DNA from 2 places in the Streptomyces sp. NPDC058812 genome. Region 2 is predicted to be linked to the other one. Evidence: riboswitches for the same ligand, from Rfam matches in the RefSeq annotation. Region 2 holds a riboswitch; the other holds the start of a gene.
What was found. Region 2 has a riboswitch for thiamine pyrophosphate ahead of ACFW48_RS24755 (thiamine ABC transporter substrate binding subunit). Riboswitches for the same ligand answer to the same signal wherever they lie in the genome.
Positions count from the first base shown of each region.

Region 1 (7,216 bases), on a different contig from region 2:
TGGGTGGTGCAGGCCCAGGTTCTCGTAGATTTCCAGGGTCGCCGTGGAGTTGTTGAGCGTGATGAAGTGCAGTCCGGGGACGCCCTCGGCCAGCAGCCGCGCGCAGAACTCCGTGGCGAACTCGATGCCAATGGAGCGTACAGCGGTCGGATCGTCCTTTGCTGTGAGGATCCGCTCTTTCAGCTCGGCCGGGAACGAGGCGTTGCTGAGCTTTGGCAACCTCTCCAGCATCTTCACACTGGTCACCGGCATGACCTCGGGGATGACCGGGGTCTCGCAGCCGGCCGCGGCGACCCTGTCGCGCAGGCGCAGGTAGGACTCGGGCTGGAAGAACATCTGCGTGATCGCGTAGTCGGCGCCGGCCCGGCACTTGTCGACGAAGTGCCGCACGTCCGTGTCCCAGTCGGCGGAGCGCGGGTGCATCTCGGGGAAGGCCGCGACGCCGACGCAGAAGTCGCCCGACTCCTTGATGAGGCGGACCAGTTCGGCGGCGTAGGCCAGGCCCTCGGGGTGCGCGACCCAGTCGGCCGTCGGGTCGCCGGGCGGGTCGCCGCGCACGGCCAGCATGTTGCGGATCCCGGCGTCGGCGTACTGGCCGATGATGTTGCGCAGTTCGGCGACGGAGTGGTCGACGGCTGTGAGGTGGGCCACGGGGGTCAGTGTCGTGTCGGCGACGATCTGCTGGGTCTCCTTGACCGTCCCCGCGCGCGTGGAACCGCCGGCGCCGTAGGTCACGGAGACGAAGTCGGGGGCGACCGCCTCCACCCGCCTCAGCGCGCTCCACAGGTTCTTCTCGCCCTTGGCCGTCTTCGGCGCGGAGAACTCGAACGAGTACGTCGTCTTGCCGGACGCGAGCATGTCGCGCACGGTGCGTGCGCGATCAGTCCTGGTGGATGCGGTTCCGAGGGCCATACGGGCAGGTTAGCCAGGGGGCGGCGGTCACCCAACCAGATGCGGGATATTTGTCCGCATTGTCGAGTTGTTGTCCACCCCTTGGACACACCCCTCGGACACATGCCTCCGGCACCCGCCTACGCCTGCCGCAGTCGCTTCGTGAACTCGGCCGCGGCGGCACCCGGGTCGTCCGCCGCGGTGATCGCCCGGACGACCACGACGCGCCGGGCACCGGCCTCCAGCACCTCGTCGAGGTTGCCGAGGTCGATGCCGCCGATGGCGAACCAGGGGCGGTCCGTGCCGAGCGCGGCCGTGTGCCGGACCAGGTCGAGGCCGGGTGCGTGGCGGCCGGGCTTGGTGGGGGTCGGCCAGCACGGGCCGGTGCAGAAGTAGTCCACGCCGTCCTGGACGGCGGCAGCGGCGGCCTCGGACCCGGCGTGCGTGGAGCGGCCGACGAGGACGTCGTCGCCGAGGATCGCGCGGGCGGCGGGCACCGGGAGGTCGCCCTGCCCGAGGTGCAGCACGTCGGCGCGGGCGGCGTGGGCGACGTCCGCCCGGTCGTTGACCGCGAGGAGCTTGCCGTGGCGGGCGCAGGCGTCGGCGAAGACCTGGAGGTGCTCCAGCTCCTCTCCCGCCTCCATCCCCTTGTCGCGCAGTTGCACGATGTCGACGCCGCCCGCCAGCACCGCGTCCAGGAACTCGGGCAGGTCGCCCTGGCTGCGGCGGGCGTCCGTGCACAGGTAGAGCCGGGCGTCGGCGAGCCGGGCGCGGGTGGTCGCGGCGGTGTCGGGCATGCGGATGTCCCCCAGGTCGGTGGCGTGGGCCCGCGGCGGACCGCGCGGCCTTGGCTTGTGGGCCGCGATGGTGACGCGGTCCTCGGGATGCGGAGCTGCGGGCACCGCCGGCCCCGAGCATACGGAGCGTGTCGTGCCACGGTCGCCTCGCGGCCCGCCGGACCGGGGGGCTCCGCTCCCGGGGCCGCGGACTCCCCTCGGCCCCAGGGCCGCGGACTCCCTCGGCCCCGAGAACACGGACTCCCCTCGGCCCCGAAAACAGGGAGCTCGCCGCAGGTGGCCCGCGGCCCATGGAATGCGGGCGCCCGCGGCGGCCGCTGCCCGGCATTACGGGCTGCGGCGCGCCATGGCCGCGCCCGTGCACCGTGGGCGACCGCGCCGCGGTCCGGTCGTCGGGCGGCGGCAGCGGGTCGCGGCCGTGGCGTACGGGACCGCGGACCGTCATGGCCGCTGGGGACCGCGGGCCGCGGCCCGCACGCCGGGCGGTGCGTGTCAGGTCAGACGGCGAGCGCCTGGGCGCGGCGCTTCACCTCCGTGCCGCGATTCTCGCTCAGCGCCTGGGCGGGGGTGCCGGGCAGGCTCTCGTCGGGCGTGAAGAGCCACTCCAGCATCTCCTCGGCCGTGAAGCCGTCGTCCCGCAGCAGCGTCAGGGTCCCGACCAGGCCCTTGACGACCTTGTCCTCGTCGATGAAGGCCGCGGGGATGTGCAGCGCGCGGTTCTCACCGCGCCGCACGGCGATGAGCTGGCCTTCCTTGATCAGCTGGCGTACGCGGGTCACCTCGACGCCGAGCATCTCGGCGATGTCGGGGACGGTGAGCCAGGCAGGCACGAGAGCATCGATCTTTGCGTCAATCTCGGTCACGTCCCAAGCCTGCCATCTGGCACTGACAGTCGGAAACCAGACCCGTCCGACCCGGGCCGCCGCACCCGGGCGGAGGGCTACGCCGTCGCCGCCTTGAGCGGCCTCGCCGGGTCGGCCAGCAGCCGCGGGTCCATCGTCGTGCCGGCCTGGATCACGCGTTTGCCCTGGGCCAGGTCCCGGGGGCGGCCCACCGCCAGCAGGGCGACCAGGCGGCCCTCGCGCAGCCAGCAGACCGTCCAGGCCGGTCCCGAGGGGTCGCCGCGCCACAGGGTGGTGTCGGTGGCCGTGTGATGACCGGCGTACTGGACGAAGCGGCCGAACTGCTCGGACCAGAAGTACGGCACCGGGTCGTAGGCCACCGGGGCCTCACCGACGGCGGCGCCGATGATGTTGGCGGCGACCGTGCGCGGGCCCTGGAGGGCGTTGTCCCAGTGGTGCACCAGCAGCCGCTCGCCGTAGCGTCCGGACGGGAAGGACGCGCAGTCGCCGACCGCGTAGACGTCCGGAACGGAGGTGCGCAGACGGTCGTCGGCCAGGACGTCGCCGTGCGCGCCGAGGTCGATCCCGGAGCCGGCGAGCCAGGCCGTGGCGGGCCGGGCTCCGACGCCGACGACGACCGCGCCGGCGGGCAGCCGCGAGCCGTCGTCGAGGACGACGACGTGGCCGGGCTCCACGGGTCCACCGGGCTCCCCGGGACCGCCCGTCTCGACGCGCTCCACGCGCGCGCGGGTGCGCAGTACGGCGCCCGAGTCGGCGTACCAGCCGGTCATCGGCGCGGCGACCTCGGTGGGCAGCGCGCCGGCGAGGGGCCGGTCGGCGGCCTCCACGACGGTCACGGCGCAGCCCGCCTCGCGCGCGGCGGTGGCGAACTCGGCGCCGATCCAGCCCGCGCCGACGACCACGATGTCGTGCTGCCGGGCGAGCACCGGCCGCAGCCGTTCGGCGTCGTCCAGGGTGCGCAGCAGGTGCACTCCGGGCACGCCCTCCGCGCCGGGCAGCCGGATCGGTTCGGCGCCGGTCGCGAGGACGAGGACGTCGTACGGCACGGGTCCGTCGGAGGTGTCCAGGACGTGCGTGCCGGGGCGGACGCCCAGGGCCTCGCAGCCGAGCCGCAGGGTGATGCCGAGTGCCTCGAAGTCGACGTCGAAGGCGGAGCCCTCGGCCGTGCCGAGCAGGACGGCCTTGGACAGCGGGGGGCGGTCGTACGGCTGGTGCGGCTCCGCGCCGATCAGGGTCACGGTGCCGGTGAAACCCTGCTCCCGCAGGGCGACCGCGGTCTGCACGCCCGCCATGCCGGCGCCCACCACGACCACACGGCGCTCCGCGTCCGCTCCCCGTTCCCGGGTCTGCTCCTGCGTCTGCTCGCTCACCTGATCACCTTAGACACTGACAGTTCGTCAGTCAGTGCTCGTGCGCAGTGACCTGCTCCACAACGCTCGTCCCGCTGCCCCGCCGCGACTCCCACTCCCAGGTCTCGTCCAGGCGCACCCGCCCGTCCGGCAGCTCGGCGACGGTCGACACGCAGTGTCCCGACGACGTGCTTCCGTCGGTCTTGAGCTGCACGTACCGGAAGTCGAGGCGGTCGCCCTCCCTGGTGCCCACCAGACGTCCGCGGACGACGTCACCGCCCGCGTACTCGGCCCATACGGCGCCGTCCTGCTCGTGGTAGGTGAACCGGGTTCGCGTACCCACCTGGCCGGGCGCCTGGTCGGCGACGGGGGCGAGAACGAGACCGTCGAGTGAACGCGCCACGGGCGGAGGCTCCCTTACAAGTGCGATGCGCTGCGGGCTAGGGTGGCCAACGTAAAGCACTCGCGGGAGCCCGGACGCACCGGGCTGAGAGGGAGGCTGGCGGCCTCCGACCGTACGAACCTGATCCGGGTCATGCCGGCGAAGGGAGGGGCTGGACGCCCATGTCGTCACCACCGACTTCTGCTTCCGTGTCCGGGGCTGCCGCGGCGGCCGCGTCGTCGCGTACGCCGGACGTCCTCGTCGTCGGCGGCGGGATCATCGGCCTGGTCACCGCCTGGCGGTCCGCGCAGCGCGGGCTCGCCACGGCCCTCGTGGACCCCGAGCCGGGCGGCGGGGCCGCCCAGGTGGCCGCCGGGATGCTGGCCGCCGTGACGGAGCTGCACCACGGCGAGCAGACGCTGCTCGCGCTGAATCTCACCTCGGCCCGCCGCTACCCGGAGTTCGCGGCCGAGCTGGCCGACCTCACGGGCCACGACCTCGGGTACCGCCGGTGCGGCACCCTCGCCGTCGCGCTGGACGCCGACGACCGGGCCCACCTGCGGGAACTGCACGCGCTCCAGCAGCGGTCGGGCCTGGAGTCCGAGTGGCTGTCGGGGCGCGAGTGCCGGCGCCTGGAGCCGATGCTCGCGCCGGGTGTGCGCGGGGGGCTCCGGGTGGACGGCGACCATCAGATCGACCCCCGGCGCCTCGCTGGCGCGCTCGTTGCCGCCTGCGAACGCGCGGGCGTCGTCTTCCACCGGGTGTGGGCCGACCGGCTCACCGTCGTGCGCGGCGGCGAACGGGCCACGGGTGTCGTCACGGCCGACGGCACCGCGCTGGAGGCCGGGCAGGTGGTGCTGGCCGGGGGCAGCCTGAGCGGACGGCTCACGGGCGTCCCGGACGACGTTCTGCCGCCGGTGCGGCCCGTGAAGGGGCAGGTACTGCGGCTGACGATGCCGCGGACGCACGGGCCGCTGCTGAACCGGACGGTGCGTGCCGTGGTGCGCGGCAACCCCCTCTACCTGGTCCCCCGGGAGAGCGGCGAGCTGGTCGTCGGCGCCACCAGCGAGGAGCTGGGCTGGGACACGACGGTGACCGCGGGCGGCGTCTACGAGTTGCTGCGCGACGCCCACGAGCTGGTCCCCGGCATCACCGAGCTGCCCCTGACGGAGACCCGGGCGGGTCTGCGCCCCGGTTCACCGGACAACGCCCCGCTGCTCGGACCGACCGGTCTTGACGGCCTGCTGCTGGCCACCGGGCACTTCCGCAACGGCGTCCTGCTCACTCCGGTCACCGGCGACGTCATGGCACACGCCCTGACCACCGGGGAGCTGCCGGCCGAGGCCCGCCCCTTCACCCCCCGGCGCTTCGGCGCCGCCCCCGCACTCCAGCGACTCTCGGAGCAGCCCGCATGAACATCTCCGTCAACGGCGAGCCGCGCGAGGTGGCTCCCGGCACGGCCCTGGACGCCCTGGTGGGCACGCTCACCGCGGCGCCGTCCGGTGTGGCCGCCGCCCTGAACGAAACCGTCGTCCCGCGCGCGCAGTGGCCCGCCACCGCGCTGGCCGACGGCGACCGTGTCGAGGTCCTCACCGCTGTCCAAGGAGGCTGACCATGGCCGACGATCCCTTTGTCCTCGGTGGTACGTCCTACGGGTCCCGCCTGATCATGGGCACCGGTGGGGCGCCCAGCCTCGACGTGCTGGAGCGCGCGCTCGTGGCCTCCGGTACCGAGCTGACGACCGTCGCGATGCGACGCGTGAACGCCTCGGTGCACGGTTCCGTGCTGTCGGTGCTGGAGAAGCTCGGCATCCGGGTGCTGCCGAACACGGCCGGCTGCTTCACCGCCGGGGAGGCGGTCCTCACCGCGCGGCTCGCGCGCGAGGCCCTCGGCACCGATCTGGTGAAGCTGGAGGTCATCGCCGACGAGCGCACCCTGCTGCCGGACCCGATCGAGCTGCTGGACGCGGCGGAGACGCTGGTCGACGACGGGTTCACGGTGCTGCCGTACACGAACGACGACCCAGTCCTGGCGCGGAAGCTGGAGGATGTCGGGTGCGCCGCGATCATGCCGCTCGGTTCGCCGATCGGGTCGGGGCTGGGCATCCGCAACCCGCACAACTTCGAGCTGATCGTGGAGCACGCGCGTGTGCCGGTGATTCTGGACGCGGGGGCCGGTACGGCGTCGGACGTGGCGCTGGCGATGGAGCTGGGGTGCGCGGGTGTGATGCTCGCCTCGGCGGTGACGCGGGCGCAGGAGCCGGTGCTGATGGCTGCCGCCATGTCTTCCGCGGTGGAGGCTGGGCGGCTGGCGCGGCGGGCCGGGCGGATTCCGCGGCGGCACTTCGCCGAGGCGTCGTCTCCTGCGGAGGGCCTGGCGGTGCTTGATCCGGAGCGGCCCGCTTTTCAGTGAGCCTGCGCTGTCCTGCCGTTTCGTCTCCCACCCGCGCACCACCCGTTCCCAGTCGGACGAGAGGTGGGCCTCGCCCGTGGGGGCTCGTCGCCGTCGGCGGCCGTGCGTGGGCGTAAGAAGCGTCACAGGCGCGCTGCAGTACCGCCCCCGTTCGTCGGCGGCGACGCCGGGTGTCCGTGGTGGCTCGTAGACTCACCTGCGTGGACACGACCCTTCAGGACCCTCTCGTCGGGCAGGTGCTCGACGGCCGGTACCGCGTCGAGGCGCGGATCGCGGTCGGCGGGATGGCCACGGTCTACCGGGCCGTGGACACCCGCCTCGACCGCGTGCTCGCGCTGAAGGTGATGCACCCGACGCTCGCGACCGACGCCATCTTCGTGGAGCGGTTCATCCGCGAGGCGAAGTCGGTGGCCCGGCTCGACCACCCCAACGTCGTACAGGTGTTCGACCAGGGGGCCGAGGGGGCGTACGTCTACCTGGCCATGGAGTACATCGCCGGCTGCACCCTGCGCGACGTGCTGC
Region 1 is NZ_JBHYOB010000016.1:61,801-69,016, reverse strand. It holds gene metF (methylenetetrahydrofolate reductase [NAD(P)H]) at 1-912, opposite strand, end outside; gene thiE (thiamine phosphate synthase) at 1,032-1,688, opposite strand; gene ACFW48_RS28240 (Rv2175c family DNA-binding protein) at 2,186-2,551, opposite strand; gene ACFW48_RS28235 (NAD(P)/FAD-dependent oxidoreductase) at 2,629-3,843, opposite strand; gene ACFW48_RS28230 (hypothetical protein) at 3,953-4,303, opposite strand; TPP riboswitch at 4,356-4,467, shown strand; gene thiO (glycine oxidase ThiO) at 4,465-5,697, shown strand; gene thiS (sulfur carrier protein ThiS) at 5,694-5,894, shown strand; gene ACFW48_RS28215 (thiazole synthase) at 5,897-6,694, shown strand; gene pknB (Stk1 family PASTA domain-containing Ser/Thr kinase) at 6,895-7,216, shown strand, end outside.
Region 1: another riboswitch for thiamine pyrophosphate. It lies ahead of thiO (glycine oxidase ThiO); the one in region 2 lies ahead of ACFW48_RS24755 (thiamine ABC transporter substrate binding subunit).

Region 2 (7,216 bases):
CACGCCGATGGTGCTGGTGGACCGGGCGCACTGGACGGAGAAGCTGCCGGCGTGGCCGCTGCTCACGTCGCTCGCCGGGGGACGGACGATGGAGTCCCGGATCGCGCTCGTCGACCGGATCGAGGAGGCTCCCGGAGCGCTGAAACGTCTCGGCGGTTAATAAGACGGCAAAGCCAACGCCCTTGGCCGGCATATGCGTTGACACTGCTTATGCACCGCTTATAGACCAGTGAGGCTCGTGGGTGTGCTGATGCCGCTCATCAGGCGTCAGCACCCTCTCCACCCCCCGCATCTGCGCTCCCGTAAAGGACAAACGTGGCAGTCCTGTCCATACTCAGAAGCACGGCATCCCGTCGTGGCGTTCGCGCCCTCGGCGTCGCCTCCGCCTCGGTGGCCCTGGCCATCGGGGCCGCCGGCAACGCGCTCGCCTGCGACATCAGCGAGTTCTCCGCCGCCGCCAAGTGCGAAGGCGACAAGGGTGTCATCACCGTCACCGACGTGGACCCCGCCGGCATCCCCGCCACCGTCACCGTCTACCTGCAGAACAACGGCGCCGACGCCGAGAAGATCGGCGAGCAGGTGGTCAAGGGCTCGCGCGAGGGCAGCACCATCACCTTCGCCGCGGACTGGAAGCCGAACGCCGAGTACCGCATCCACGTCAAGGCCGACAAGTACGTCGACGAGGACATCAAGCCGAACCTCGTGACCCCGTCGACCCCCTGCGAGACGGAGGACACGCCGACACCGACGCCGACCCCGTCGGAGAGTTCCTCCACCCCGGCCGAGGAGACGGAGACACCGACCCCGGCACCGTCCACGTCGGCCCCGGCCCCGGCCCAGAGCGAGAGCACCGCACCGGCGGCCGTGCCGAGCAACAACGCCCCGTCCCCGGCGGCCGGTGAGTCCAACCTCGCCGAGACCGGCGCGAACTCCAACACCGGCATGATCGCCGGCATCGCGGCGGCCCTGGTCGCCATCGGTGGCGCCGCGGTCTTCTTCGGCCTGCGCCGTCGCGGAGCGAACAGCAACCGCTGACGCCTCGCTCACCGGTACGCGGCAGTGGTGGCCCGTCCCCGGCCGGGGCGGGCCACCGTCACGTCACCTCAGCCGAACGCCGTCTTCTCCAGACAGAGTTCCAGCAGCTCGCGGTCGCCGAGCACCTGGAGTCCGGGGGTGTCCAGCGGCAGCCTGCGGTAGAAGGCCAGCAGCACGTCCGTGAGCGGGCCCCGCAGGGCCACGGTCGCCTTCTCGTGGCCGCGGCGCCAGGTGACGCCCTCCTCGGGCAGCTCGATCAGCCATTCGGCGTCGAGGTCCGCGGCGGTGTCGGTGGCGTGCAGGTGGATGCTCCGGCCGGGCGCCCGCAGGCCCTTGACCGGCCCGTCCGGAAGGACCCGCTGCACGAACCGCACGATCTCCAGCCACTCCTCGATCGCGTCGGCCGCCACCTCGGCGGCGACCGCCTCGAACGGCCGGCCCGCCGCGAGGGCCGCGTCCGCCCCGTGGACGACGAGCTCGTGCGTCATCCGGCGGGCCCAGAAGCCCGCGGTGTGGTTCCCGGTCCACGACCACGCCCGCCCGTCCGGTCCGGCCTCCCGCAGCGCGCGCACGACCGCCTCGCCGGACTCCGCCAGCCACGCCTCCAGGGCGGCCGCGTCCCCCGTCGCCCGCGGACCCTCGGATCCCGGCGCGCGGTCCAACGGGACGTCCTCCTCGGCGCGGGTGCGGACGATCAGCTCCGTCCAGCGCAGGGCGCGGCCGACGTGCCGCACCAGGTCCTCCAGGGTCCAGTCCGGGCAGGTCGGCACAGTGGCTGACAGGTCGGCGCCGGAGGACAGCACGGCGCCGAACCGGCCCACCTGGTGGGCGATTTCATCGCAGTAACGGTCATGCGCAAGGAGTGTCATGCCTTCACCCTACGAGCGGGGCGATCATCCGAGCACGACGATTTCCGCCACGTCGAACTCCACTCCTATCGCGTCCCCGACCTCCGGTGCCGCCCGCAGCGCGCACGCCGCCTCCAGGCGCGGCGCGTCCTCGGGCTGGAGGTGGACGGCGACGTGGGTGCCCCGGAAGGTGCGTGCGGTGACCGTGCAGCGCAGGCCCTCGTCGGCGGCCACCATGCGTACCCCGGCGGGCCGGACGAGCAGGGTGCGGGCACCCTGCGGGGCGTCCTCGGGGACCGGTACCTTGCCCCACGGGGTGTCCGCGGCCTGTCCCACGACGGTCGCCTCGACGACGTTGTCGAAGCCGAGGAAGCGGGCCACGAACGCGTCGGCCGGCCGCTGCCACACCTCCAGAGGCGTCCCGGACTGGGCGATCCGCCCGTCCCGCATCACCACGACCCGGTCGGCGAGCGCGAAGGCCTCCCCCTGGTCGTGCGTCACGGCGAGCACGGTCGTGCCCAGCCGGCCGAACAGCTCCCGGAGTTCGACGACCAGGCGCTCCCGCAGCGAGCGGTCGAGCTGGCCGAGCGGCTCGTCCAGCATCAGCAGCCGGGGCCGGGGCGCGAGGGCGCGGGCCAGCGCCACCCGCTGCTGCTCACCGCCGGAGAGCGCGGCGACGGACCGGTGAGCGGCACCCGGCAGCCCGACCAGCTCCAGCAACTCCCCCACCCGCTCCCGCTGTCCGGCGCGGGAGGCGCCACGCATCCGCGGTCCGAAGGCGATGTTTCCGGCCACGTCGCGCTGCGGGAAGAGCTGGTGGTCCTGGAACATCAGCCCGACCTCGCGCTTGTGCGCGGGCACCCCGGACTGGTCCCGCCCGTCCAGCGTCACCCGCCCGGCGTCCAGCGGCTGGAGCCCGGCGACCGCCCGCAGCAGCGTCGACTTGCCGCTGCCGCTGGGCCCGAGCACGCACACCACCTCGTGCTCGGCGACCCCCAGGTCGACGGCGTCGAGCACGGCCCGGCCGCCGAAACGGACGGTCGCGCCTTCGAGGCTCAGCAGCATCCGTGGAACTCCCGCATCTCTAGAACTCCCGCACCCCTAGAACTCCCCGCTCCGGTCGGCCCGCAGCCGCTCCAGCACCACCAGGGCCACGGCGCACACCAGCATCAGAATCGTCGACAGGGCCATCGCCTGGCCGTAGTTCATGTCCCCGGGCCGTCCCAGCAGCCGCGCCACGGCCACCGGCAGCGTCGGGTTGTCGGGCCGCGCGATGAACACGGTCGCCCCGAACTCCCCGAGCGACACCGCGAAGGCGAACCCGGCCGCGACCAGCAGCGCCCGCCGCACCATCGGCAGGTCCACCTCCCGCCACACCCGCCACGGCGACGCCCCGAGTACCGCCGCCGCCTCCCGCAGCCGTACGTCCACCGCCCGCAGCACCGGCAGCATGGTCCGTACGACGAAGGGGACGCCGACCAGCGCCTGCGCGAGCGGCACGAGAATCCAGGAGGCTCTGAGATCCAGCGGGGGTTCGTCCAGCGCGATCAGGAATCCGAAGCCGACCGTCACGGCGGACACCCCGAGCGGCAGCATCAGCAGCGCGTCGAAACCGCGTACGAAGCGGCCCGCGTCGCGGCGGGTGAGCGCGGTGGCGGCCAGCGCGCCGATCACCACGGCGATGGCGGTGGCGGCGACGGCGTACTGGAGGCTGTTGCCGATGGCCTCGATCGGCGGGACGAGGAAAGCGCCGCCGTCCTCCCGGGTCAGCGCCCGGTAGTAGCCGAACCCGGGTGCGCCGAGCGACCGCTCGACCAGCACGGCGAGCGGCAGCACAAGGAGCACGGCGACGGTGGCCAGGACCCCGGCCAGCAGCGCCCACTGCCCGGTCCCGCGCGGCCGGCGCGCGGTCGTGGCCGCGTCCACCAGCCGCAGGGCCGTCTCCCGCCGCCGTACCGTCCAGGCGTGCACGGCGAGGATGGCGGCCACCGCGGCGAACTGGATCAGCGTCAGCACGGCGGCCGTGGACAGGTCGAAGATCTGGGAGGTCTGCCGGTAGATCTCCACCTCCAGGGTGGAGAAGGCGGGTCCGCCGAGGATCTGGACGACGCCGAAGGACGTGAAGGTGAACAGGAACACCATCAGCGCGGCGGCGGCCACGGCGGGCGCGAGCGCGGGCAGCGTCACCTGCCGCCAGGCCTTCAGCCGCGAGGCACCGAGCATCCGCGCGGCCTCCTCCTGCCGCGGGTCGAGCTGCGACCAGAGGCCGCCGACGGTGCGTACGACGACGGCGTAGTTGAAGAAGACGTGCGCGAGCAGGATCGCCCACACGGTGGTGTCCAGCCGTACGCCCCACAGCTCGTCGAGCAGCCCGCCGCGCCCCACCAACGCCAGGAACGCCGTACCGACGACGACCGTCGGCAGCACGAACGGCACGGTCACCACGGCCCGCAGGACCTGCTTGCCGGGGAAGTCGAACCGGGCGAAGACGTACGCGCCGGGCAGTGCGATCAGCAGGGTGAGCGCGGTGGAGGCCAACGCCTGCCAGGTGGTGAACCACAGCACGTGCCGGACGTCGGGCTGGGCGAGTACGTCCGCGACGCGTCCGAACTGCCAGGATCCGTCGATCTCCAGTCCGCGCGCGACGATCGCGGCGACGGGGTAGGCGAAGAACACCGCGAAGAACGCGACGGGCACGGCCATCAGGGCCAGCCGCGCCGCGCTCCCGCGCGAAGTCCTCGCCTTGCCTACTTCAGTACGAGTGAGGTCCACGACTTGACCCACTGGTCGCGGTTGTCGGCGATCTTCGCCGGGTCCATGGTCTGCGGGTTCTCGGCCTCGGGCCCGAACTTCCGGAACGCCTCGGGGATCTCGGCGCCCTCCCGCACCGGGTAGACGAACATGTTCAGCGGCATGTCCTCCTGGAACTGCTTGCCGATGAGGAAGTCGAGCAGTGCCTTGCCGCCCTCGGTGTTCCCGGCGTTGCTCAGCAGACCCGCGTACTCGACCTGCTGGAAGCAGGTGCCGGTGGCGACGCCCGTCGGCGCGGTGGCCGGCTGGGGATCGGCGTAGATCACCTCGGCGGGCGGGGAGGAGGCGTAGGAGACGACGAGCGGGCGGTCGCCCTTGGCCTTCTTGCCGCCGGACGAACCGGAGAACTCCTCGTTGTACGCCTGCTCCCAGCCGTCGACGACCTTGACGCCGTTCGCCTTCAGCTTCTTCCAGTAGTCCTGCCAGCCGTCGTCCCCGTACTTGGCGGCGGTGCCGAGCAGGAAGCCGAGGCCGGGCGAGGAGGTGCCCGCGTTCTCGGTGACGAGCAGGTCCTTGTACTCGGGCTTGATCAGGTCGTCGAAGGAGTCCGGCGGGGTCAGCTCGTGCTCGCTGAAGTACGCCTTGTCGTAGTTGACGCAGATGTCGCCGGTGGTGACGGGCGTGACCCGGTGCTTGTCCTGGTCGGCCCGGTACTCGGGGAGGACCTGGTCGGAGCCCTTCGCCTCGTACGGCTGGAACAGCCCGTTGTCGAGGGCGCGGGACAGCAGCGTGTTGTCGACGCCGAAGAAGACGTCGCCCTGGGGGTTGTCCTTGGTGAGGATGGCCTTGTTGACGGCCTGCCCGGCGTCGCCGTCCTCCAGGACGCGGACCTTGTAGCCGGAGCTCTTCTCGAAGGCGGCGAGGACGTCCTTCGACACGGCCCACGAGTTGTGGCTGACGAGGGTCACGGTCTTGGAGTCGCCGGAGCCCTGGCTGTCGCCGTCGGACGACGATCCGCAGGCGGCCAGGCCGCCGACCATGCCGAGCCCGACGGCCAGGACGGTGGCCTTCTTGGTGATGCTCACTGAATTCCTCCTGGGTGACCAGGAGAAGACGCGGCCCCGCCCGGAACCCCTGGCGAGGGTCCCGGGCAGGGCGCAACAGCTCGAGTGGTGACCGATCTCCCTACCCAGAATGACCTGGGCCAGGTTCGGAGGGTCTGCGGCCGGTGCCGCACTCTCAGCGCTGTGGCGCTCCCCTGTCGGAATATGAAGATGTACTTCCGGACGTACTTCCGTATGAAGTTATGAAGCTGTCGTACGACGATGTACGACGCCGGTCAGGTTACCGCTCGCTCGCGGCGAGCTGACCACACGCCCCGTCGATCTCCTGCCCACGGGTGTCCCGGATCGTCACCGGCACACCATGCGCCGCGATCGCCTCGACGAACGCCTTCTCGTCCTCGGGCCGCGACGCGGTCCACTTCGAGCCGGGCGTGGGGTTGAGCGGGATGAGGTTGACGTGGACGGGCCTGCCCTTGAGCAGCCGCCCGAGCCGGTCACCGCGCCACGCCTGGTCGTTGATGTCCCGGATCAGCGCGTACTCGATGGAGAGCCGGCGCCCGGACGTGGCCGCGTACTCGAACCCGGCGTCCAGCACCTCACGCACCTTCCAGCGCGTGTTCACGGGGACGAGGGTGTCGCGCAGCTCGTCGTCGGGCGCGTGCAGCGAGATGGCGAGACGGCACTTGAAGCCTTCGCCGGTGAAGCGGTGTATGGCAGGCACGAGGCCCACCGTGGAGACCGTGATGCCGCGCTGGGAGAGCCCCAGTCCGTCCGGCTCGGGGTCGGTGAGGCGCCGGATGGAACCGACGACGCGATTGTAGTTGGCGAGGGGCTCGCCCATGCCCATGAACACGATGTTGCTCAGCCGGGCCGGTCCTCCGGGGACCTCGCCGTCCCGCAGGGCGCGCATCCCGTCCACGATCTGGTGCACGATCTCGGCGGTGGACAGATTCCGGTCCAGGCCCGCCTGCCCCGTGGCGCAGAACGGGCAGTTCATGCCGCAGCCCGCCTGGGAGCTGATGCACATGGTCACCCGGTCCGGGTAGCGCATGAGGACCGACTCGACGAGCGTCCCGTCGAACAGCTTCCACAGCGTCTTGCGGGTGGTGCCCTGGTCGGTCGACAGGTGCCGCACGACCGACATCAGCTCGGGCAGCAGCGCCTCCCGGAGCCCCTGGCGCGAGCCGGCGGGGATGTCGGTCCACTGCTCGGGGTCGTGCGCGTACCGCGCGAAGTAGTGCTGCGAGAGCTGCTTCGCACGGAACGGCTTCTCGCCGATCGCGGCGACGGCCTCCTTGCGCTCGGCGGGCGTGAGGTCGGCGAGGTGCCGCGGCGGCTTCTTGGCTCCGCGGGGGGCGATGAATGTGAGTTCTCCGGGCTTAGGCATGACCTTCCCAGTGTCGCAGATCCACATGGGTGACCTGCGGGGGTCGGTCGCTACGACTGTCGTCAGTAGTCGCCTCCGGTCACCACTGAGCGGCCTCGGACGGCCCAGAGACGGCCCAGGGCTCCGCCGAC
Region 2 is NZ_JBHYOB010000012.1:151,962-159,177, reverse strand. It holds gene ACFW48_RS24780 (LOG family protein) at 1-160, shown strand, start outside; gene ACFW48_RS24775 (LAETG motif-containing sortase-dependent surface protein) at 316-1,035, shown strand; gene ACFW48_RS24770 (maleylpyruvate isomerase family mycothiol-dependent enzyme) at 1,104-1,904, opposite strand; gene ACFW48_RS24765 (ABC transporter ATP-binding protein) at 1,929-2,948, opposite strand; gene ACFW48_RS24760 (ABC transporter permease) at 2,985-4,655, opposite strand; gene ACFW48_RS24755 (thiamine ABC transporter substrate binding subunit) at 4,631-5,719, opposite strand; TPP riboswitch at 5,799-5,904, opposite strand; gene rlmN (23S rRNA (adenine(2503)-C(2))-methyltransferase RlmN) at 5,979-7,085, opposite strand.